4 regions of the Alsobacter sp. genome follow, and region 4 is predicted to be linked to each of the others. Evidence: predicted binding sites of a transcription regulator. Region 4 holds the regulator's gene; each other region holds the start of a gene.
The links. The regulator PhoB, encoded in region 4, activates phosphate uptake and scavenging genes when phosphate is short. The targets are predictions, from matches to a motif close to TGTCATNNANCTGTCAT.
Positions count from the first base shown of each region.

Region 1: the regulator PhoB is predicted to act here: its motif matches at 2,468-2,484, upstream of phnC (phosphonate ABC transporter ATP-binding protein).
Region 2: the regulator PhoB is predicted to act here: its motif matches at 2,804-2,820, upstream of AC5JCN_RS13850 (YdcH family protein).
Region 3: the regulator PhoB is predicted to act here: its motif matches at 3,042-3,058, upstream of AC5JCN_RS13970 (DUF2794 domain-containing protein).

Region 1 is NZ_JCACDK010000011.1:485,708-490,390, forward strand. Features, by position in the region: gene AC5JCN_RS09765 (CorA family divalent cation transporter) at 1-803, opposite strand, end outside; gene AC5JCN_RS09770 (DUF1045 domain-containing protein) at 1,088-1,801, opposite strand; gene AC5JCN_RS09775 (DapH/DapD/GlmU-related protein) at 1,798-2,421, opposite strand; gene phnC (phosphonate ABC transporter ATP-binding protein) at 2,577-3,383, shown strand; gene phnD (phosphonate ABC transporter substrate-binding protein) at 3,431-4,366, shown strand; gene phnE (phosphonate ABC transporter, permease protein PhnE) at 4,504-4,683, shown strand, end outside.
Region 2 is NZ_JCACDK010000017.1:66,644-71,326, forward strand. Features, by position in the region: gene ccmB (heme exporter protein CcmB) at 1-185, shown strand, start outside; gene AC5JCN_RS13840 (YdcA family protein) at 316-552, opposite strand; gene AC5JCN_RS13845 (acyl-CoA synthetase) at 835-2,460, shown strand; gene AC5JCN_RS13850 (YdcH family protein) at 2,590-2,781, opposite strand; gene AC5JCN_RS13855 (YdcH family protein) at 2,986-3,204, shown strand; gene AC5JCN_RS13860 (GGDEF domain-containing protein) at 3,194-3,784, opposite strand; gene purE (5-(carboxyamino)imidazole ribonucleotide mutase) at 3,898-4,392, shown strand; gene AC5JCN_RS13870 (5-(carboxyamino)imidazole ribonucleotide synthase) at 4,394-4,683, shown strand, end outside.
Region 3 is NZ_JCACDK010000017.1:88,696-93,378, reverse strand. Features, by position in the region: gene AC5JCN_RS13980 (NAD-glutamate dehydrogenase) at 1-660, shown strand, start outside; gene htpG (molecular chaperone HtpG) at 734-2,599, opposite strand; gene AC5JCN_RS13970 (DUF2794 domain-containing protein) at 3,072-3,455, shown strand; gene AC5JCN_RS13965 (Bax inhibitor-1/YccA family protein) at 3,616-4,401, opposite strand; gene AC5JCN_RS13960 (ABC transporter permease) at 4,597-4,683, opposite strand, start outside.
Region 4 is NZ_JCACDK010000018.1:1,546,143-1,550,825, forward strand. Features, by position in the region: gene AC5JCN_RS22185 (GcrA family cell cycle regulator) at 1-298, shown strand, start outside; gene phoB (phosphate regulon transcriptional regulator PhoB) at 736-1,440, opposite strand; gene AC5JCN_RS22195 (ATP-binding protein) at 1,521-2,609, opposite strand; gene AC5JCN_RS22200 (lysylphosphatidylglycerol synthase domain-containing protein) at 2,667-3,695, opposite strand; gene AC5JCN_RS22205 (malate/lactate/ureidoglycolate dehydrogenase) at 3,815-4,683, opposite strand, start outside.

The sequences.
Region 1 (4,683 bases), on a different contig from region 4:
TTCGCGGCCACCTCGTCCTGCAGGAGGCGGGCCCGGTCCTGGCTGGACACCACCTCCTGGTTCACCGATTCGAGGCGCTGCGCGATGCGCCCGGCAGCCGCCCTGATGTCGGATGGCAGGCGCGAGGCCGGCGCCTGCTCGACGCGCCGGAACAGGCTCATCAGCCTCGCGAGCTGCCGGTGAAGGCCGACTGCACGGCGCCGCAGCGTGCCGAGCTTCTGCGGCTCGTCGTCGATCTGGTCCCCGAGGATACGGTCCTCGATCCGGTCCACGGACTGCGCCAGTTGCGTCGCCGCGGTCGCGAGCGCATCGGTTTCGCGGTCCACGATGGCCTCGAAGAGGTCGATGGGGGTGTCGATCGCGGTTCCCGCGAGAATCGAGGCACGGGTCGCCTCGATCGAGCGCAGGGATTGCCGCCTTCCGGTGATCAGAAAGCGCGGCCCGAGGATGAAGCGCAGCTGCGCCATGTCCTCCGTCGCGTTCGAGAAGTCGAGGCGCATGTCGACAAAGGCACCTGCCAAAACGTGACCCGCGATATCGATGCGGTCGTGCGAGCCGGCCTCGAGCATCACGTCCTTGGCTTCCTCGGGAAGCGCATCGAGGCCGTGCAGCCACGTCGTCGCGCGATTGTCGGCGAGATTGACGTGCAGCCACAGGTAGCCGGGCCCTGGCTCGGCGATGTCCGGCGCAGCGCCGAGAGGAAGAGGCTGCGCCTTCCCCTCCTCGTCGAAGCTGAAGCCGAAGACGATCCCGCGGCTGTAGCGGTCGTCTGCAAGGGGAAACGCCTCGAGCGAAGAGGGCATGGTCGCGGACGAGCCTTGCGCTCCGGGATTGGGCGCGCTCCGCGGCTCCTGCGATCCAGACAAGGGCAGCGAACCCGCGCCCGTCAAGAGGCCCGCACCCGGGTCGGCATGAGTCTACCCGGCTGTGAAGAGCCTGACCGGATCACGTCCAGCAGCCTGGGCGTCGTGGGGCCGGAAGTCCTGGAGCTGATCAAGTGCCTGTGCCGCAGAAGACCACGCCCGCGACGGGACGTCTGGGATGGCGCGGTACGCGTGCCATGAGACAGGGCTGTGACAGCGCGCGATCAGGCCTTGGCCGGGCTGGACAGGGTTTCTGCCGCGACGATGGTGAACCGGCTCACGGCCGTGGCCTGGCGAAACAGGGCGAGCTTGTCCACCGGTGCAGGATGTCCGAGCCCCGCATCTGCGGCGAGGTTGGCGAGCGCGTCGCGTGTTGCGGCGGCTCTGTCGGGCTCGAGCCGGCCGCTCAGCGTCATGTGGAACCGGAAACCGTCGAGCACGTGGGGGTAACCCCACCGATCCAGCGCGTGCAGCTGGCGTGGCGTGAGAGTCTCCGGCCTGCGGCGATCCCGCTCCTGGGCGGTCAATGGCGCCCGGAACGGCTCGAACGCGTGCAGGACAGCCGCTTCGAGGGCCGAGATGTCCGGCGCGTCCTCCGCCGGGATCAGCGCAACAAACCGGTCCACCAGTTCGACCTTCAGGGGCACGGGCGCTGGCTGAGGCCGCGATGCCGCAAACTCCGCGAGGGCCTGGACAAGCTGCGCTTCCGTGCGGCCCTCCCTCAGCCGGAACGGTGCCTTCAACGTGGCGTGAAAGCCGTAGCGGCGCGGTTCCTCGGTGGCCGCAAGCCACGCTTCCGGCGCCCAGCCGTTGCAAACGAGAAGCGGCAGGTCCAAGCCCGTCGCGGCGTCATAGCCGATGACGGCGCTGCCGAACCGCCAGAGCGCCGAGGTGGGATCTGGCGCGAAGTACACCGCGTAGCGCGCTTCGCCGATCACGCCCGGCTCTCCTCGTAGTGCGAGCAGAACGCATCCGCCGGGAGGGAGCGGAAAGCAGGAAGGGCCTCGCGCAGCCGCTCGTGATCCCACTCCCACCACGCGAGCGCTTCGAGGCGCGCTGCGACCCGCTCGTCGAAGCGGCGCCGGATGGGACGGGCGGGATTGCCACCCACGATGGTCCAGGCCGGCACGTCCTTGGTGACGACGGCGCCGGCCGCCACGACCGCTCCCGTGCCGATGGACCGCCCCGGCAGGACGATGGCGCCGTGGCCGATCCACACGTCGTGGCCGATCGTCACGGGAAAGCTGCGCCGCCACGCGAAGAAGGCGTCGTCGTCGCTTTCCCCCTCGAAGTAGGCGGACGCCCGGTAGGTGAAGTGGGCCTGGCTGGCGCGCTGCATGGGGTGGTTGCCAGGGTTGATCCGCGTGTGGGCGGCAATCGAGCAGAAGCGCCCGATCCGGGCATAGGCGATGTCGCTGTCGTTGACCACGTAGCTGTAATCGCCGAGTTCCGTCTCAAGCAGCGTCGTCCGCGCACCCACCTCAGTGTAGCGGCCGAGGATGCAACCGCTGGTGATTGCCGTGGCGTGCACGAGGGGTTCGGTCGAGAGCTTCGGCATGGGTTCTCCGCCCGGCTGGTCCGGCGGCCAGCGCTCCCACCGCGTTGTGACGAACGCATGACGGAACGGCTCGGCTCAAGCCTGTGGACGGTGTCACTAAACCGTTGCGCGGCCCCGCTACCGGACTCGCAAGGCCCACTCCGCGGAGCGCTTGCATGCTTGCCATAGAGGGACTGAGCCGCACGTTCGGCTCCAAGGCTGCGGTGAAGGACGTTAACCTCACCGTCGACAAGGGAGCCTTTGTCGGCGTCATCGGCCGTTCGGGCGCAGGCAAGTCCACGCTGCTGCGCATGATCAACAGGCTGCAGGAGCCGACTGCAGGCCGCATCCTGGCCGACGGCGTCGACGTCACGGGCCTGCGCGGCCGGGCGTTGAGAGACTGGCGGGCCGACTGCGCCATGATCTTCCAGCAGTTCAACCTCGTCGGCCGTCTCGACGTGCTGACCAACGTCCTGCTCGGACGCCTCAACAAGGCAGGAACGCTGGGCTCCGTCCTCAGGCTCTGGTCCCCGGAGGACCGCGCCATCGCGCTTTCCGCGCTGGAAATGCTCGACATCGCCTCGCTCGCGGCCCAGCGCGCCGACAGCCTGTCGGGCGGCCAGCAGCAGCGCGTCGCAATTGCCAGGGCTCTCGTGCAGGAGCCGAAGATCATCCTCGCCGACGAACCGATCGCGTCGCTCGATCCGCGCAACACCAAAGTGGTGATGGACGCGCTGCTGCGCATCAACCGTCATTTCGGCATCACCGTTCTGTGCAACCTGCACTCCCTCGACCTCGCCCGCAGCTATTGCGACCGGCTGGTCGGCATGGCCAGCGGCCGCGTCGTGTTCGACGACGTTCCGGAGGCTCTCACCGAAGACGTCGCCCGCGAGCTCTATGGCCTGGAGGCCGGCGACGTCATGGACGCGCACGCCCCCGCCGCGCCGTCACCGGCCGCTCTCCCCGTTCCATCCGCCGCCTGACCGCGGCTCGGACCCCGTCTGCCCTTCATCCCCGAAAGGACGAACCCATGCTGAACCGACGCCACGTTGTCGCCGCCCTCGCCCTGGGCGCCACCTTTGCCGCCGCACCGGCTTTTGCAGAGGACTGGCGCGCCAAGTATCCCGAGCTGGTCTTCGCCATCGTTCCGGCCGAGAACGCCAGTGGCGTCATGGACCGCTACACGCCGTTCGCCGCCTATCTCTCGAAGGAACTCGGCGTGAAGGTCACGGTCCGCACCGTGCAGGACTACGCCGCGATGATCGAGGGGCAGCGCTCGGGCAACATCCACATCGCCTATTACGGCCCGGCCGGCTTCGCCCGCGCCCGCGTCACCGGCGTGCAGACCGACGCCTTCGCCATCGACGTCAACAATGACGGCTCGAAGGGCTACTATTCGGTGTTCTATGTGAAGGCCGACAGCCCCTACAAGACCATCGCCGACCTGAAGGGCAAGAACCTCGGCCTCGTCGATCCCAACTCGACCTCCGGCAACAACGTGCCGCGCTTCGAGCTCGACAAGATGAAGATCGAGCCGGAGAAGTTCTTCGACAAGGTCGTCTTTGCCGGCAGCCACGAGAACGCCGTGCTCGCCCTGTCGCAGGGCACCGTCGACGTCGCCGCCAACGCCTGGACGAGCGATGACGACAGCTATCTCTACCGCATGCTGACCAAGGGCATGCTGAAGAAGGCCGACGGCTCGCCGATGAAGTACGAGGACTTCAGGATCATCCACAAGTCCCAGCCCATCATCAACGGCCCGACGACGTATCTCTCCAGCCTCCCCGAAGACGCCAAGGCGGCGATCCGCAAGGCCTTCTTCGACGCTCCGACCAAGGACAAGGCCGCCTTCGACAAGATCTCGGACGGCAAGAACAAGCCCTGGGCGCCCGCGACCAACGGCGACTACGACCAGACCATCGAGCTGATCAAGTTCGTCGACACGCTGCGCAAGAAGTCGTCCTGAGAGCGGCTGACTTCGGGACGCGAGCCGATGCCGTGCGCTTGCATCCGGAGCGCGCGTCTTACGACCCGCACTTTCGGCATTGCCGGTGCAGGCGCGTCTGAAGACGCGCGGTCCGAGGCGTCATTCCGGGCTCTGCCATGGCTCTAAGCATCCCCACACTGCCTGATCCACAGGCGGCCGCGCTCGCGGCCGCCTATGACGCTGCAGTCTCGGCCAAGCGCCGCCGCATGCTCGTGGGCATCGCCGCCGTCATCGCGCTCGTGCTCGCATCGGCTTGGATGGCGGAGGTGCGGCCCCTGGTGTTCTTCACGAACATC
Region 2 (4,683 bases), on a different contig from region 4:
TGTCGATCCTCGTCCTGCCCCTGATGATCCCCGTGCTGATCTTCGGCGTCTCCGCCGCACAGGCAGCCACCGGCGGGACGGTGCCGTTCCTGACGCCGTTCCTGGTGCTGTGCGGACTGAGCCTGTTCTCGCTCGTCACCGGCTGCTTTGGCGGAGCCGCGGCGCTGCGCGCCGGGACGGCGTAGGCAGGCGGTGGAATTCCGCCGTTGCGTAGAGCGCGGCGACGAAGCACCCAGGGGACTGTGCCATCAGGGAAGACAGGCTTGGTTCGCTACGCTCCGCTCGCCATGACGCGGGCGGGGCCTGGAAGCGGCCTCAGCCGTCCTTCTTGTCGGCAGGAGTGCAGACCTTTTTGGAGGCGCTGGTCGTGCCGTCCTTGCAGATGAACTTGCCGTTCTCGCAGCGGTCGACCCCGCCCTTCTTGCCGGAGCATGGCGTGCGGAGCGGGGCGGCCTTGGACACGGCTGGGGCGGGCGTCGCGTCAGGCGTCGCCGCGTGTGCGGATGTCGATACCGCCAGCACAGCGGCACACAGGATGAGGGTGAAGCGCATGGCGGGCTCCGGATCGCCTTGGGACGGGAGAGCCGGAGCAGTCAGTCCGGCCGGCGCGCCCACAGCAGCACGGATTCCTGCACCCGCCCACGAACCGCCGGGTGCACCTCGCGTGTAGTCAGGCCGGCATCGCTCACGCGTCGCGATGCAGGCAAGACGGCGAAGGTCGATACCAGCCGAAAGTGCAAGACGGGGCATGCGCGATCGCCCACCCTCCTTCCGTCCCATTGCCGGCCCGCATGCGCCTGCTTACCGTCGACACAAAGAACAGGGAGGCACGCCATGGCGAACCCTTACGAGACCGGTCTCGACAAGAACCCGGCCAACTATCAGCCGCTGACGCCGCTGACCTTCCTCGAGCACGCGGCCGACGTGTTCCCGGACCATGTCGCCATCGTGCATGGCATCTTGAGGCGCACCTATCGCGACTTCCACGCGCGCTCTCGCCGGCTGGCGTCGGCTCTGGCGAAGCGCGGGATCGGCCGCGGGGACACCGTCGCGGTCCTGCTCGCCAACACGCCGGCCATGCTGGAGTGCCACTACGGCGTCCCCATGACCGGGGGCGTGCTGAACACGCTGAACACACGGCTCGATCCCGCCATCATCGCCTTCTCCCTCGACCACGGCGAGGCGAAGATCGTCATCGTCGACCTCGAGTTCTCGGGCACGATGAAGGCCGCGCTGGAGCTCTGCACGGTCCGGCCTCTCGTCGTGAACTACGACGATCCCGAATACCGGGGTGGGGGCGAGCGCATCGGCGAAATCGAGTACGAGGACTTCGTCGCCGCCGGCGACGACGGCTACCGCCGCGCTTTCCCCTCGGACGAGTGGGACGCGATCTCGCTCAACTACACCTCCGGGACCACCGGAAACCCGAAAGGCGTTGTCTACCACCATCGCGGCGCCGCGCTGCTGGCGCAGGGCAACGTGCTTACCTGCGGCATGGCCAAGCATCCCGTCTACCTGTGGACACTGCCCATGTTCCACTGCAACGGCTGGTGCTTCCCGTGGTCCATCTCCGCCGCGGTCGGCACGCATGTCTGCCTGCGGCAGGTCCGTGCCAGGGCGATGTACGACGCCATCGCCGAGCACAGGGTCACTCATCTCTGCGGCGCGCCCATCGTCATGTCGACGCTGCTCAACGCACCCGATGCGGAGAAGCGCCCCCTGCCCCACGTCGTGGAGTTCTTCACGGCGGCCGCGCCGCCACCGGAGGCCGTGCTCGCCGGCATGAAGGCGGCGGGCTTCAACGTCACGCACCTCTACGGGCTGACGGAGACCTACGGCCCCGCCGTCGTCAACGACTGGCACCTGGACTGGGACGCGCTGGAGCCGGCGGCGCAGGCCGCGAAGAAGGCGCGCCAGGGTGTGCGCTATCTCGCTCTCGACGGGCTGGACGTCTTCGACCCCGCCACCATGACGCCAGTTCCGGCGGACGGTCAGACCATGGGCGAGGTGATGTTCCGCGGCAACATCGTGATGAAGGGCTACCTGAAGAACCCCAAGGCCACCGCAGAAGCCTTCGCCGGCGGCTGGTTCCACTCCGGCGATCTCGGGGTCAAGCACCCCGACGGCTACATCCAGCTGAAGGACCGGTCGAAGGACATCATCATCTCGGGCGGCGAGAACATTTCGTCGATCGAGGTGGAGGACGCGCTGTTCAAGCACCCGGCGGTGCAGGCCGCGGCCGTCGTCGCCAAGCCCGACGAGAAATGGGGCGAAACGCCGTGCGCGTTCATCGAGCTGAAGCCGGGGAAGACGGCCACTGCAGACGAGCTGATCGCCTGGTGCAGGCAGAACCTCGCGGGCTTCAAGTGCCCGCGTCACATCGTGTTCACGGAGTTGCCGAAGACCTCGACCGGCAAGATCCAGAAGTTCGTCCTGCGCGAGTTGGCGCGCGAAGCGTAGAGCCGGCACCCAGGGTGCGAACGCCCATCCACCCCAGAAACAAGGCCGCCGCGACCGGGAGGGGTCGCGGCGGCGAAACGCACTGACCTGCGGCGCGTTCAGGCGCCGTCACGCGGTCTGAACAGTCCTTCAGTGCACTGTCACGCTCGGTGACGCACTGTGCCGCAAACGTTCGATTTCGTCCTTTAGAAGAAGCTTCTTACGCTTCAATTCGACCAACTTCAGGTCGCTTCCCGCAGGATGAGTCTGCTCCTGCTCGATCTCACGCTCGAGTGCCCTGTGGCGGCGCTCGAGTTCAGCAAGATGGGACTGCAATGCCATGCAAAACCTCCCTGGGCTTACTGCAACAGCAGTGTGACACAGCCCTCCCACAGGGGAAATGGGAAACTATCGGAACGGCAAAAATGAGGTCGACAGCTTCGGACCGATTGGACGTAAGCCTGACCGGTTACGCCTGACGGACCGCTGTGCTAGAACGTGGAAACTCGCGCCGGTGGCCGAGGCGGAGCCCTGAACGCAGCTTCCATGCCCGATACGACCAGTGACCAGGACGACGGCGCCATACTCGCCGAACTGAACCGCCTTCGCACCGAACACCGCGACCTCGACGCCGCCATCAACGCGCTCGAAGGCATGACGGCGGCCGATCAGCTGCAGATCCAGCGCCTGAAAAAGCGCAAGCTGGCGCTCAAGGACCGCATCCGGGCGCTCTCCGACCAGGTCACGCCCGACATCATTGCATGAAGGAGCCCGCCTTGCGGGCCTTGGCGGCATAGAGCACGTGGTCGGCCGCCTCCAGCGAGGCCTCGATGCTCCGCCCCGGCCGCAGCGCCGTGACGCCCGCGCTCAGCTTGGCGCGCAGCGACAGCCCATGGAACGGGATCGTCGTCGCCTCGATCTGCTGCTCGACGTCGTCGATCTTGTCAGCGGCCGCCTCGTCGCCGACGTGCCAGAGGATGACGGCGAACTCGTCGCCGCCGATTCGGCCGACGATGTCGGAGGCGCGCACGCGCTCGGTGAGCAGGCGTCCCACCGCCCGCAGCACCTCGTCGCCCGCGGCATGGCCGTGCGTGTCGTTGGTGCGCTTGAAATCGTCGAGGTCGATGATGGCCAGCGCCACCGGGGCACCATAGCGGGCACTGTAGGAGGCGGCTCGCCGTAACTCGCGCATGAAGCCACGGCGGTTCAGCACGCCGGTCAGCTCGTCCACATGGGCGAGTTGCTCGAGCTCCCGGATCCGGGCCTTGGCGAGGGCGAGTTCCCGCCTCAGGTCGTCATCCGACCCATGCAGTGTTTCGAAGGGATGCAGCACGTCGTCGCTCAATTGCGTCAGATCCGGAGACTTGACGGGAGCTTGCGCCCCCTATGCCTCCAACTATACTCCGCGCCTCCGAATTTCCACTGCGCTCGCGTAGCAGTCTCAACCGAGGGTATACAATGGGTGGTAAAAAGCCGGTGGCTGTGATCATGGGCAGCCAATCCGACTGGGCCACCATGCGCCATTCGTGCGAGACGCTGGACGCTCTGGAGGTCGGTTACGAGGCCCGGATCGTCTCGGCGCACCGCACGCCGGACAGGCTCGTCGCCTTCGCCAAGGGCGCGCGGGACGCCGGCTTCAAGGTGGTGATCGCAGGCGCCGGCGGGGCCGCCCACCTGCCCGGGATGACGGCGGCGATGACCCCCCTGCCGGTGCTGGGTGTTCCGGTCGAATCGAAAGCCCTTTCCGGCCAGGACAGCCTTCTGTCCATTGTACAAATGCCGGCCGGCATCCCCGTTGGAACGCTGGCCATCGGCCGCGCGGGCGCGGTTAATGCAGCCCTGCTGGCGGCGGCTGTTCTCGCCCTCAACGACACGGCGCTGGCCGCCCGCATTGACGCCTACCGGGAGAGGCAGACGGCGTCCGTCGCCGAGCAGCCGTCCGGCGAGGCGTGAGATGCTGCGCCCCGGCGACACCATCGGGATTCTCGGCGGCGGCCAGCTTGCGCGCATGATCGCCCTCGCCGCGGCGCCGCTCGGACTGCGCTGCCATGTCTACGCGCCCGAAGCCGAAAGTTGCGCGTTTGACGTGTGTGCCGCGCGAACTATCGCGGCCTACGAGGACGAGGATGCGCTCGCCGCCTTCGCCTCCCAGGTTGCGGTGATCACCTACGAGTTCGAGAACGTGCCGGCCGCCACCGCCGCTTTCCTGGCCGCGCGGCGGCCGGTGCTGCCGGGACCCCGCGC
Region 3 (4,683 bases), on a different contig from region 4:
GTGGCGGGAGCCGTCCAGCTCGGCCTCTACCGGCAGGTCCAGGACCTGATGCTCTCGCGCACGGTCTGGTTCATCCGCAACGTCGATCTCGCGCGCGAGACCATCGACTCGGTCGTGGCCCGCTACCGCACGGGCATTGCCGAGGTGGAGGCCAGCATGAACGCGGCGCTCGACCCGTCCCAGCGCGAGCGGGCCGGCAAGCGCGCCGCGGAGCTGATGGAGCAGGGTGTGCCGGAGCAACTGGCCGTGCGCGTCGCCCTGCTGCTGGCGCTCGAATCAGCGACCGACATCGTCTTCATCGCGACGCGCAGCGAGCGGCCCATCGCGATGGTCGCGGCCAACCATTTCGCCGTCGCCAAGCGCTTCCGCCTCGCAGACATCGTCCTTGCGGCCCGCGAGGTCGCCGTTTCCGACTACTACGACCGGCTGGCGCTCGACCGCGCGGTGTCCACGATTGCCGCCGCGCACCGGGCCCTGACCACCGAGGTGTCGCGCCGGGCGGACGTGACCGGGGCCGCAGCCGTCGATGCGTGGGCGGTCGAGCGCGGCCCCGATGTCGAGCGCCTGTCCGCGACGGTCGAGGCCATCGCCGGATCAGGGCTCACACTGTCCAAGGCGACCGTCGCCGCCAGCCTGCTGGCGGACCTCGCGAGGGTTTGACCGGAGCGCGGGTCTTCAGACCCGCACTTCCACGCCTTTCAGAAAAGCGCGTCTGAAGACGCGCGGTCCGGGCCTACCCCAACGCCTTTTCCATCAACCGCGACAGCCGGCGGCCAAAGTCGGCTGCGTCGGCTGGGGCGAGGCCCTCGGCGGCCCGGGCCTGGGCGAGAAGCAGGTGCGCCGCGTCCTCCACGATCTCGCGGTCGCCTCCGGCCTGGTAGCGCTCCGCCAGCCGCGTCACGAGGGCGTGGCGGGGATTGACCTCCAGGACCGGCTTGGCGGCTTCCTTGAGGCGCCCGTGCGAGGCGAGCAGGCGCTCCAGGCCTCGGTCAGGACCGTGCTCGCCCGCGACCAGGCACGCAGGGCTTTCCGCCAGCCGGTCAGACGCACGCACGTCCTCGACCGCGTCCGAGAGTGTCTGCTTGGCGAAGGCGAGCAGCGTCGCAACGGCCGGCTTGACCTCGGCTGAGTGTTGCTCCTGGCCTTCCGCCAGCGGCACCGAGGTGATGTCGGCAGCTCCCTGGGTAACGGACCGGAACGGCTTGCCCTCGAAGCCCAGCGCCGTCTGCACCCAGAAGGCGTCGACAGGGTCGGAGAGCAAAAGCACCTCGATTCCGCGGGCCCGGAAGCCTTCCAGGTGCGGGCTCCTGGCCAACCGCTCGCGGTCGTCGCCGACGAGATACCAGATGGCGGTCTGGTTGGGCCGCAGATCGGCAACGTACTCGGCAAGCGAGCGGCGGCCTTCGGGATGGGTGGAGCTGGAGAAGCGCGCGATCTTGTAGAGGGCGTCGCGCCGCTCGAAATCCTCGTAGAGCCCCTCCTTCATCACCGGGCCGAACGTATCCCAGATCTTGCCCCAGGCTTCCGCGTCCTTCTCGGCGAGCTTCTCGAACTCCGAGACCATACGGTTCGCGAACGCCTTTCGGATGGCGGCCAGGATCGGGCTTTCCTGGATCGTTTCGCGCGACAGGTTCAGCGGCAGGTCGGCGCTGTCGACGACACCGCAGACGAAGCGAAGCCAAGCGGGAAGAAGATCGATGTCGTCGGCGATGAACATGCGCCGGACGTAGAGCTTCATGCGGCCCTTGCGCAGCGGATCGAACAGGGCGAGCGGCTGCGTGGAGGGTACGAAGGCGAGGACGGAGTATTCCTGCCGGCCCTCGGCCCGGTAGTGGACGGTGAGCGCCGGGGCATCGAACTGGCCGGAGACGGACTGGTAGAAGGAGCGGTAGTCCTCCTCGGTTACGTCCGACTTGCGCTTCGTCCAGATGGCCGTGCCGTCGGCGAGGCGGCGCGGCTCGTCTCCAGGCTTCTCGACGAGGTCGACCGGCACGGGCACCGCGCTGGAATGCTCGCGCACGATCTGCTCGACGCGAAAGGCCTTGCCGTAATCCTCGTTGCCCTCGGCGAGGTGCAGCAGCACGCGGGTACCCCTGGCGGGGATCTCGGCCTCATCCGCCGGCTCGATCGTGTAGCTGCCCTGGCCGTCCGACGACCAGTGCCAGCCGTCCTGCGTTCCGGCGCGGCGCGTGAAGACGTCGACCTTCGAGGCCACCATGAAGGCCGAGTAGAAGCCGACGCCGAACTGCCCGATGAGGCGGGAGCCGTCGCCCTGCTCGCCCAGCGCGTCCATGAAGGCGCGCGTTCCCGAGCGCGCAATGGTGCCGAGGGCTTCCGCGAGATCCTCCCGCGTCATGCCGATGCCGTTGTCCTCGACCGCCAGCGTTTTGGCATCGGGATCGAGCAGGATGCGGATGGCGAGTTCACCACCGCCCTGCATCAACTCCTCGTCCTGCAAAGCGAGGGTGCGGAGCTTCTCGCAGGCATCGGCGCCGTTGGCGATGAGCTCGCGCAGGAAGATGTCGCGGTCCGAATAGACAGAATGGACCATCAGGTGGAGAAGGCGGGACACGTCCGCCTCGAAGGGGCGCTGCTCCATGGCAGCCGCCGTCGTCGTCTCTGATGTCACGGTGTCGCCTCATGAGCTGATGCTGCCGCCGGCAGCGCCGGCGGTGCGGCACGGATATCGCTGCCCGCGGCGTGGAATTCAAGCTCTCCTGCGCGCAAGGAAAAAGGGCCGGCTTGCGCCGGCCCTCAGGGACAGGGAACTGAATACTGAGGTTGGGTCCGGTCCACCAGGCCAGAGGGGCTGGGGGGCTGATAAATCCGGCAAGGCGAACCGGACCCGAGGCAACGATTGGAAGATCGCTGCCCAGTGGGGCGGGTGCACGGCCCGGCGGGGGCAAAATCGTGGCGGGTTTCACGGCCACGTGAGATCACTGCGCGGCTGCTGTGCGACCCGCCTGTACAGCGTCGGTCAGAGACGGCGTCCGGCCCCGCCCTCGGTTTCAATGCCCGGCGGATCGTGCCACAGTGCCTCCATGACAGGTTGATGTCGCAGCGGAGGCGCGATGAGCGACGGCGAGATCGCAGAGCCCGAGCGGGGAGCCCAGCCCCGCGATCCCGCAACGGGATCCATGGCAGCAGGGCTTCCCGCGCAGGTGACCTTCAGCAGGGACGAGTTGCGGTCGATCTTCGGCCTCTATGGCCGGAAAGTCGCCGCCGGGGAATGGCGGGACTACGCCATCGACTTCCGCCGGGAACAGGCCGTCTTCTCGGTCTTCCGCCGGACGGCCGAGTTCCCGCTCTACAGCATCGAGAAAAATCCGAAGATGGCGCGCCGCCAGGGTGCCTACTCGGTCGTTGCGGCCGGAGGTTTCATCCTCAAGCGCGGCCACGACCTCGCGCAGGTGCTGCGGGTGCTGGAACGCCCCGTGAAGCTGGTCGAGGCGTAGGCCCGGACCGCGGGTCTCCAGACCCGCTTCTACATCCGGGCGAACTGCGCGTCTGAAGACGCGCGCTCCTGAACAGAAGCGGCGTGTCTCTTGCCGTGAGATCCAACGAAAAAGGCCCCGGTGTGAGCCGGGGCCTTCCGCGTTTCGTGCCGCCAGAGCGTCAGTTGCTGTTACGCTGGCCGACGATCGAGAGCAGGAACTGGAACATGTTGATGAAGTCCAGGTACAGCGTCAGCGCGCCCATGATGGAAGCCTTGCCCATCATCGTCGCGTCGCCGGCGACGTAGTCGTACTGCTCCTTCAGGCGCTGCGTATCCCAGGCGGTCAGGCCGGCGAAGATCAGCACGCCGAGGACGCTGATGCCGAACTGGAAGGCTGAGCTGCCGATGAAGATGTTCACCACGCTCGCCAGCAGCAGGCCCCACACGCCCATCACCAGGAACGAGCCCATCGCCGACAGGCTGCGCTTGGTGGTGTAGCCGTAGAGCGAGAGGCCGCCGAACGCCGCGGCCGTGATGAACAGCGTCTGCACGATGCTGCCCAGCTTAAAGGCCACGAAGATCCACGACATGGACAGGCCCATCACCGCCGCGAAGGCGACGAAGGTCCCGAGCAGCGCGGTCTGGCTCATGCGCTCGAAGCGCCAAGAGAGCACGAAGACAAAGGCCAGCGGAGCGAGCATGATGACCCACTTGAGCGGGCTCATCCACAGCGCCTGGCCGAGCGGGGTCAGATAGCGTCCCGCGCCGATGGCGACCTCGCCGCCCGCGCTCGTCGTGGCCACCATGAAGGTGCCCCACGCCACGAGCGCCGACACGGCTAGCGCCAGCGTCATATAGTTGTAGATGCCGAGCATATAGGCCCGCAGGCCCTGGTCGTACTCGGCAGCCCCTGTCCGGGCTACGCCCGGCGACAGGGTGTAGGCGTTGCGATCATAGTTCGACATCTCATCCTCTCGACGAGCGGATCCGTTTCCCTCCCACCGGTGTATGCCCGGCAGTTGCGGTCAATATGTGTTGGCCTTGTCGAAGCTACAAGGGTCTTCCCGTCGCATCCTTGAGAAATTCCGAGTCGAGCGGTTTTGCCCGCCCAATCAGACAGTTCAAATCAGTGCACTCCAGAGTAGAAGCCGAATTTCTACTTACTGATCGCGTAGATACGATGCGGGCTTCTGCCCGAGAATCCGCCAGGTTCCGAAGAGACCAAGGAGCAACGTCACGCAGATCGC
Region 4 (4,683 bases):
CCCCAAGCCTATCGCCCCGGCCATGCCCGCCCCGGTCATCGAGATCGCGCCGGCTCCCTCGCCGGACGTGGTGATCCCGATCTCCGAGCGCGTCACCATTATGGAGCTGCGCGAGTCCATGTGCCGCTGGCCGCATGGCGATCCCACGTCGGAGGAGTTCCGGTTCTGCGGCGCCAAGTCACCGCCCGGCACGCCCTACTGCCCCTACCACTCCCAGATCGCCTACCAGCCCTCCCTGGAGCGCCGCCGCGACCGCAAGGCCCAGGGTATGCCGCCAGTCCGCGTCGCGCACGGCTGACGCCAGACAGCGGCGCGGGTCTCCAGGCCCGCTCTTTTCCCAAGCGCCAGCCGCAACGCGCGTCTGAAGCCGCGCGGTCCGAGCCGTCGGCGCGCCGCGGAGCGCGGGTCTCCAGACCCGCTCTTTTCCCAAGCGCCAGCGCAAAGCGCGTCTGAAGACGCGCGGTCCGAGCCGTCGGTGAGCCTGGGAGGGCGGGTCTTCAGACCCGCTCTTCTCCCAAGCGCCAGCCGCAAAGCGCGTCTGAAGACGCGCGGTCCGCGCCGTCGGTGAGCCTCGGAGCGCGGGTCTCCAGACCCGCTCTTTCCCAAGCGCCAGCGCAAAGCGCGTCTGAAGACGCGCGGTCCGAGCCGTCGGTGAGCCTTGGAGCGCGGGTCTTCAGACCCGCTCTTTTCCCAAGCGTCAGCCGCAAAGCGTGTCTGGAGACGCGCGGTCCGGCTTTAGCGCCTTCCGAACGTCTCGTCGAAGGAATAACCGGACCCTCGCACGGTGCGGATCGGGTCCTTCTCGCGGGGCCGGTTGATGGCCTTGCGAAGGCGCCCGACATGCACGTCGACGGTGCGTTCGTCGATTTCCGCGTCGATGCCCCAGACGCCGTCGAGCAGCTGGGCCCGGCTGTAGACGCGGCCGGGCTTCTCCATCAGGAACTCGAGCATGCGGAACTCGGTCGGGCCGAGGTGGAGCTCGCGGCCGGACCGGCGCACGCGCTTGGTCTCGCGGTCGAGCACGATGTCGCCGGCCTCGAGCAGGCTGGCGACGCGCCCGGGCGATGACCGGCGCAGCAGGGCGCGCACGCGGGCGACCAGCTCGGGGACCGAGAAGGGCTTCACCACGTAGTCGTCGGCGCCGGTGGCCAGTCCCCGCACGCGTTCGCTCTCCTCGCCACGGGCGGTGAGCATGATGACCGGGAGGCGCTGCGTGTCGGGGCGCTGCCGCAGGCGGCGGCAGAGCTCGATCCCGGAGAGGCCGGGGAGCATCCAGTCGAGCAGGACGAGGTCGAAGTTGCGCTCACGCAGCGACACCTCGGCGTCGTCGCCGCGTGCGACGCATTCGACGCCGTACCCCTCCGCCTCGAGGTTGTAGCGCAGAAGCATGGTCAAGGGCTCTTCGTCCTCGACGATGAGGATCTGCGGCGCGGTTGCCATCTGTCACTCCGCTGGCTTCTGACGGACCTTCTTCTATGACCGGCGCGTGACGTTCTGTTGACGTGTTTAGGCGTTGCAGCTCAGGGGTTTGCTTCCTGTGCTTGTGTCACCAGAGGCAGCGTGACACGGAATGTGGCGCCTTCGCCCGGCCGGCTCTCGATCGTCAGGCGCCCGCGGTGGCGGTTGACGATATGCTTGACGATGGCCAGGCCAAGCCCGGTGCCGCCCTTTTCGCGGCTGTCGGCCGTGTCGACGCGGTAGAAGCGCTCGGTGAGGCGGGGGAGATGTTCCGGCGCGATGCCGGGCCCATAATCGCGCACGGCCAGCTGAGCCAGGCAGGCCTGTTGTTCGCCCGTCGTGCCCAGCGTGATGTCGACCCTGCCTCCGCTCTGGCCGTACTTGATCGCGTTCTCGATCAGGTTGTCGCAGACGCGCAGCAACTCGTCGCGGTCACCCGCCACGATCACCCGCCCTTGCGGCAGATCGGGGTGGACGACGACGCCGCGCTCCTCGGCCAGCGGGCGGACCGTGTCGATCATTTGCCGCACCACGCCCGACAGGTCGACCGCCGTGGAGGGGTGCCGGTGCTCGATCATCTCGATGCGCGAAAGGGAGAGCAGGTCGTCGATGAGGCGCGCCATCCGCTGGGCCTGCACCCGCATGATGCCGAGGAACCGGTCGCGCGCTGCGGGATCGTTGCGTGCCGGGCCCTGCAGGGTCTCAATGAAGCCCAGCACCGAGGCCAGGGGCGTGCGCAGCTCGTGGCTGGCATTGGCGACGAAGTCGACCCGCATCGCCTCGAGCCGGCGCTCGGGGGTCACGTCCCGCAGCACGATCATCGCCGCCGGCCGGTTGCGCTGGATCAGCGTCTGCTGCGTGATGGCGGTGACGCGCATGGCGTAGACCCGCTCCACGGGCACGCGCTCGGAATACTCGCCGGTGACGGCGGCTTCCCCCGCCAGCACCCGCTCGACGGCCGAGACGATGTCCGGCGCTCGCAGCGAGAAGGACAGCGGCCAGCCCGTGGACAGGGATGGCCAGGCTTCGGCGGCGGCCGGGTTGAACAGGAGCACGGTGCCGCGGCCGTCCGTCAGGATGACGGGATCGGCGATGGCGCCCAGGGTGGCCGCCACGATCCCGCCCGCATCAAAGCCCTCAAGGGCGGCCATGTCCCGAATCCTCTGCAGTCCGGCGACTGCATGAGACACGATTCTCACGCGCACATGTCAGTCCTGTGCTGCCGCGTCGTCCTTTTGCGTCCTGTAGGCGGCGAGCCGGGTGAAGATCTCGTAGACGCCCAGCAGCAGAAGAGCCGACACGAACGGCACGAGATAATAGCAGATGCGGAAAAGCAGCAGCGCCCCGATCAGCCCCTCATAGGGCAGCCGCCAGAAGGCGAGCAGCATGGTCGCCTCGAAGACGCCGAGCCCGCCCGGCGCGTGGCTGACGATGCCGAGAAGGCAGGCGAACGCGTAGACGGCGGCGAAGGTGGCGAACTCCACGCCATAGCCCTGAGGCAAGAGCACGTAGAGCACGCCGGCTGCACAGCACACGTCTCCCATGCCCAGCAGGATCTGCCCGACCGAGACCCGGAAGCTTGGCAGCTCGAGCCGCCAGCGCTGCACGCGGACGGCGCGGCGCCTCGCCCCGACCCAGACGAGGTAGACGATGATGGCACCGAGCGCGGCGGCTCCGATCAGCTGGTTGGTCTCGACCGGCAGGTGGTTGAGGTCCGCGAGCGCGTCGGCCCGGAAAATGAGGCCGAGCCCGACGATCGTTCCCATGCCGAGCAGGAAGGTGACGCCGGCAATGAAGGTGATGCTGGCCACCTTGCCGGCCGACACGCCGAGCGGTGAGTAGATCCAGTATCGAACCGAGCCTGCCGTCACGAGCGGGAAGCCGAGCGTGAAGGATATGGCGTAGCTCGTAAAAGACGCGAGAGCCGTCTTTCGGTATGGCACCTTCAGCTTGAGCTGACGCAGGGCCAGCACGTCGTAGAACGTCAGCAGCAGGTAGCTGGCCGCGGTGAGCCCTCCGGCGATCGCGAGCTGGTCGCGCGTGGCGTTGCGGAAGGCTTCCTTCACGTCCTCCAGGTTGACGGTGGACAGGATCTTGTACAGCACGGCCATGGAGGCGGCGAACAGCAGCAAGCTGATCGCCGTGCCCACCCAGGCGAAGCGGCGCGGCCGCTCCGGCGGAAGGATGGGCTCGCGGTCATCGTCCGCCAACACCTGCGTCTCTGGCGTGTCTGACATGCCTCGTCCGGTTCGAGCCGATGGGCGGCGGGGCGGTCCCGGAGCGCCTGCGCGACGGGGTTGTCGCGTGGCCGCCGGCTCCTTCGATGGGGCCTATATCGCTTTGCGCGTTGCGCGCATCAAGCCCCGCGCGCCGCGACCTCGTCGCCATTCTCGCCCCGGCCGGCCTCCTGGTCGTCGGCGATGCGGGCGAACTCGGCCCTGCCGAGGCCCGTCGCGTCGGCGGAAACGAGGAGCTGTTCCCATGTCGCAGGGTCGATCGGGACACCCGTCCGCACCCGCTCGGCACGATGCGCCAGCTCGGGTTCGCCGGCGATGAGGACCGTCGGTTCTGCTCCGTCCGCCGGCTGCCGCGCCCAGGCGAGGAAGGCCTCCATGGAGGCGAAGAACGCAGGCGCCGTGCCGAGTCCTTCCGGATCGACCACGACCGAAAACATGCTGTTGATGATCGCCTTGCGTGTCCGCGGTCCCTGCATCACGTGCCCGCCGGACAGCGCGCCGCCCAGGAGTTCGCAGGCGAGCGCGAGGCCCCAGCCCTTGTGGTCGCCGAACGGCAGGAGGGCTCCCCGCGGCTCCAGGAACAGGGCGGCGGGATCGTTGGTGGGCTCGCCCGAGCCGTCGATCAGCACACCGTCGGGCAACTCGATGCCCTTGTTCATGGCGACGCGGACCTTCCCGGCGGCCAGCTTGCTCGTCGCGAAGTCGACGATGATGGGCGGGTGGCCCGGGCGGGGAAAGCCGATGCTGACCGGGTTGGTCACCAGCCGCCCGGCCCTGCCGCCATAGGGCGCCACGAGCGGGTCGGCGACCACGTTGACGAAGTGGAGCGACACGAGGCCTGCTGCCGCGCATTGCTCGGCCCAGTGCCCGATGCGCCCGACATGGTGGCTGTCACGCAGGGTCAGGATGCACGAGCCGGTCTGCTTTGCCCGGGCGATGGCGAGAGCCATGGCGTCGTGCGCCATCACCTGGCCGAAGCCGAGCCCGG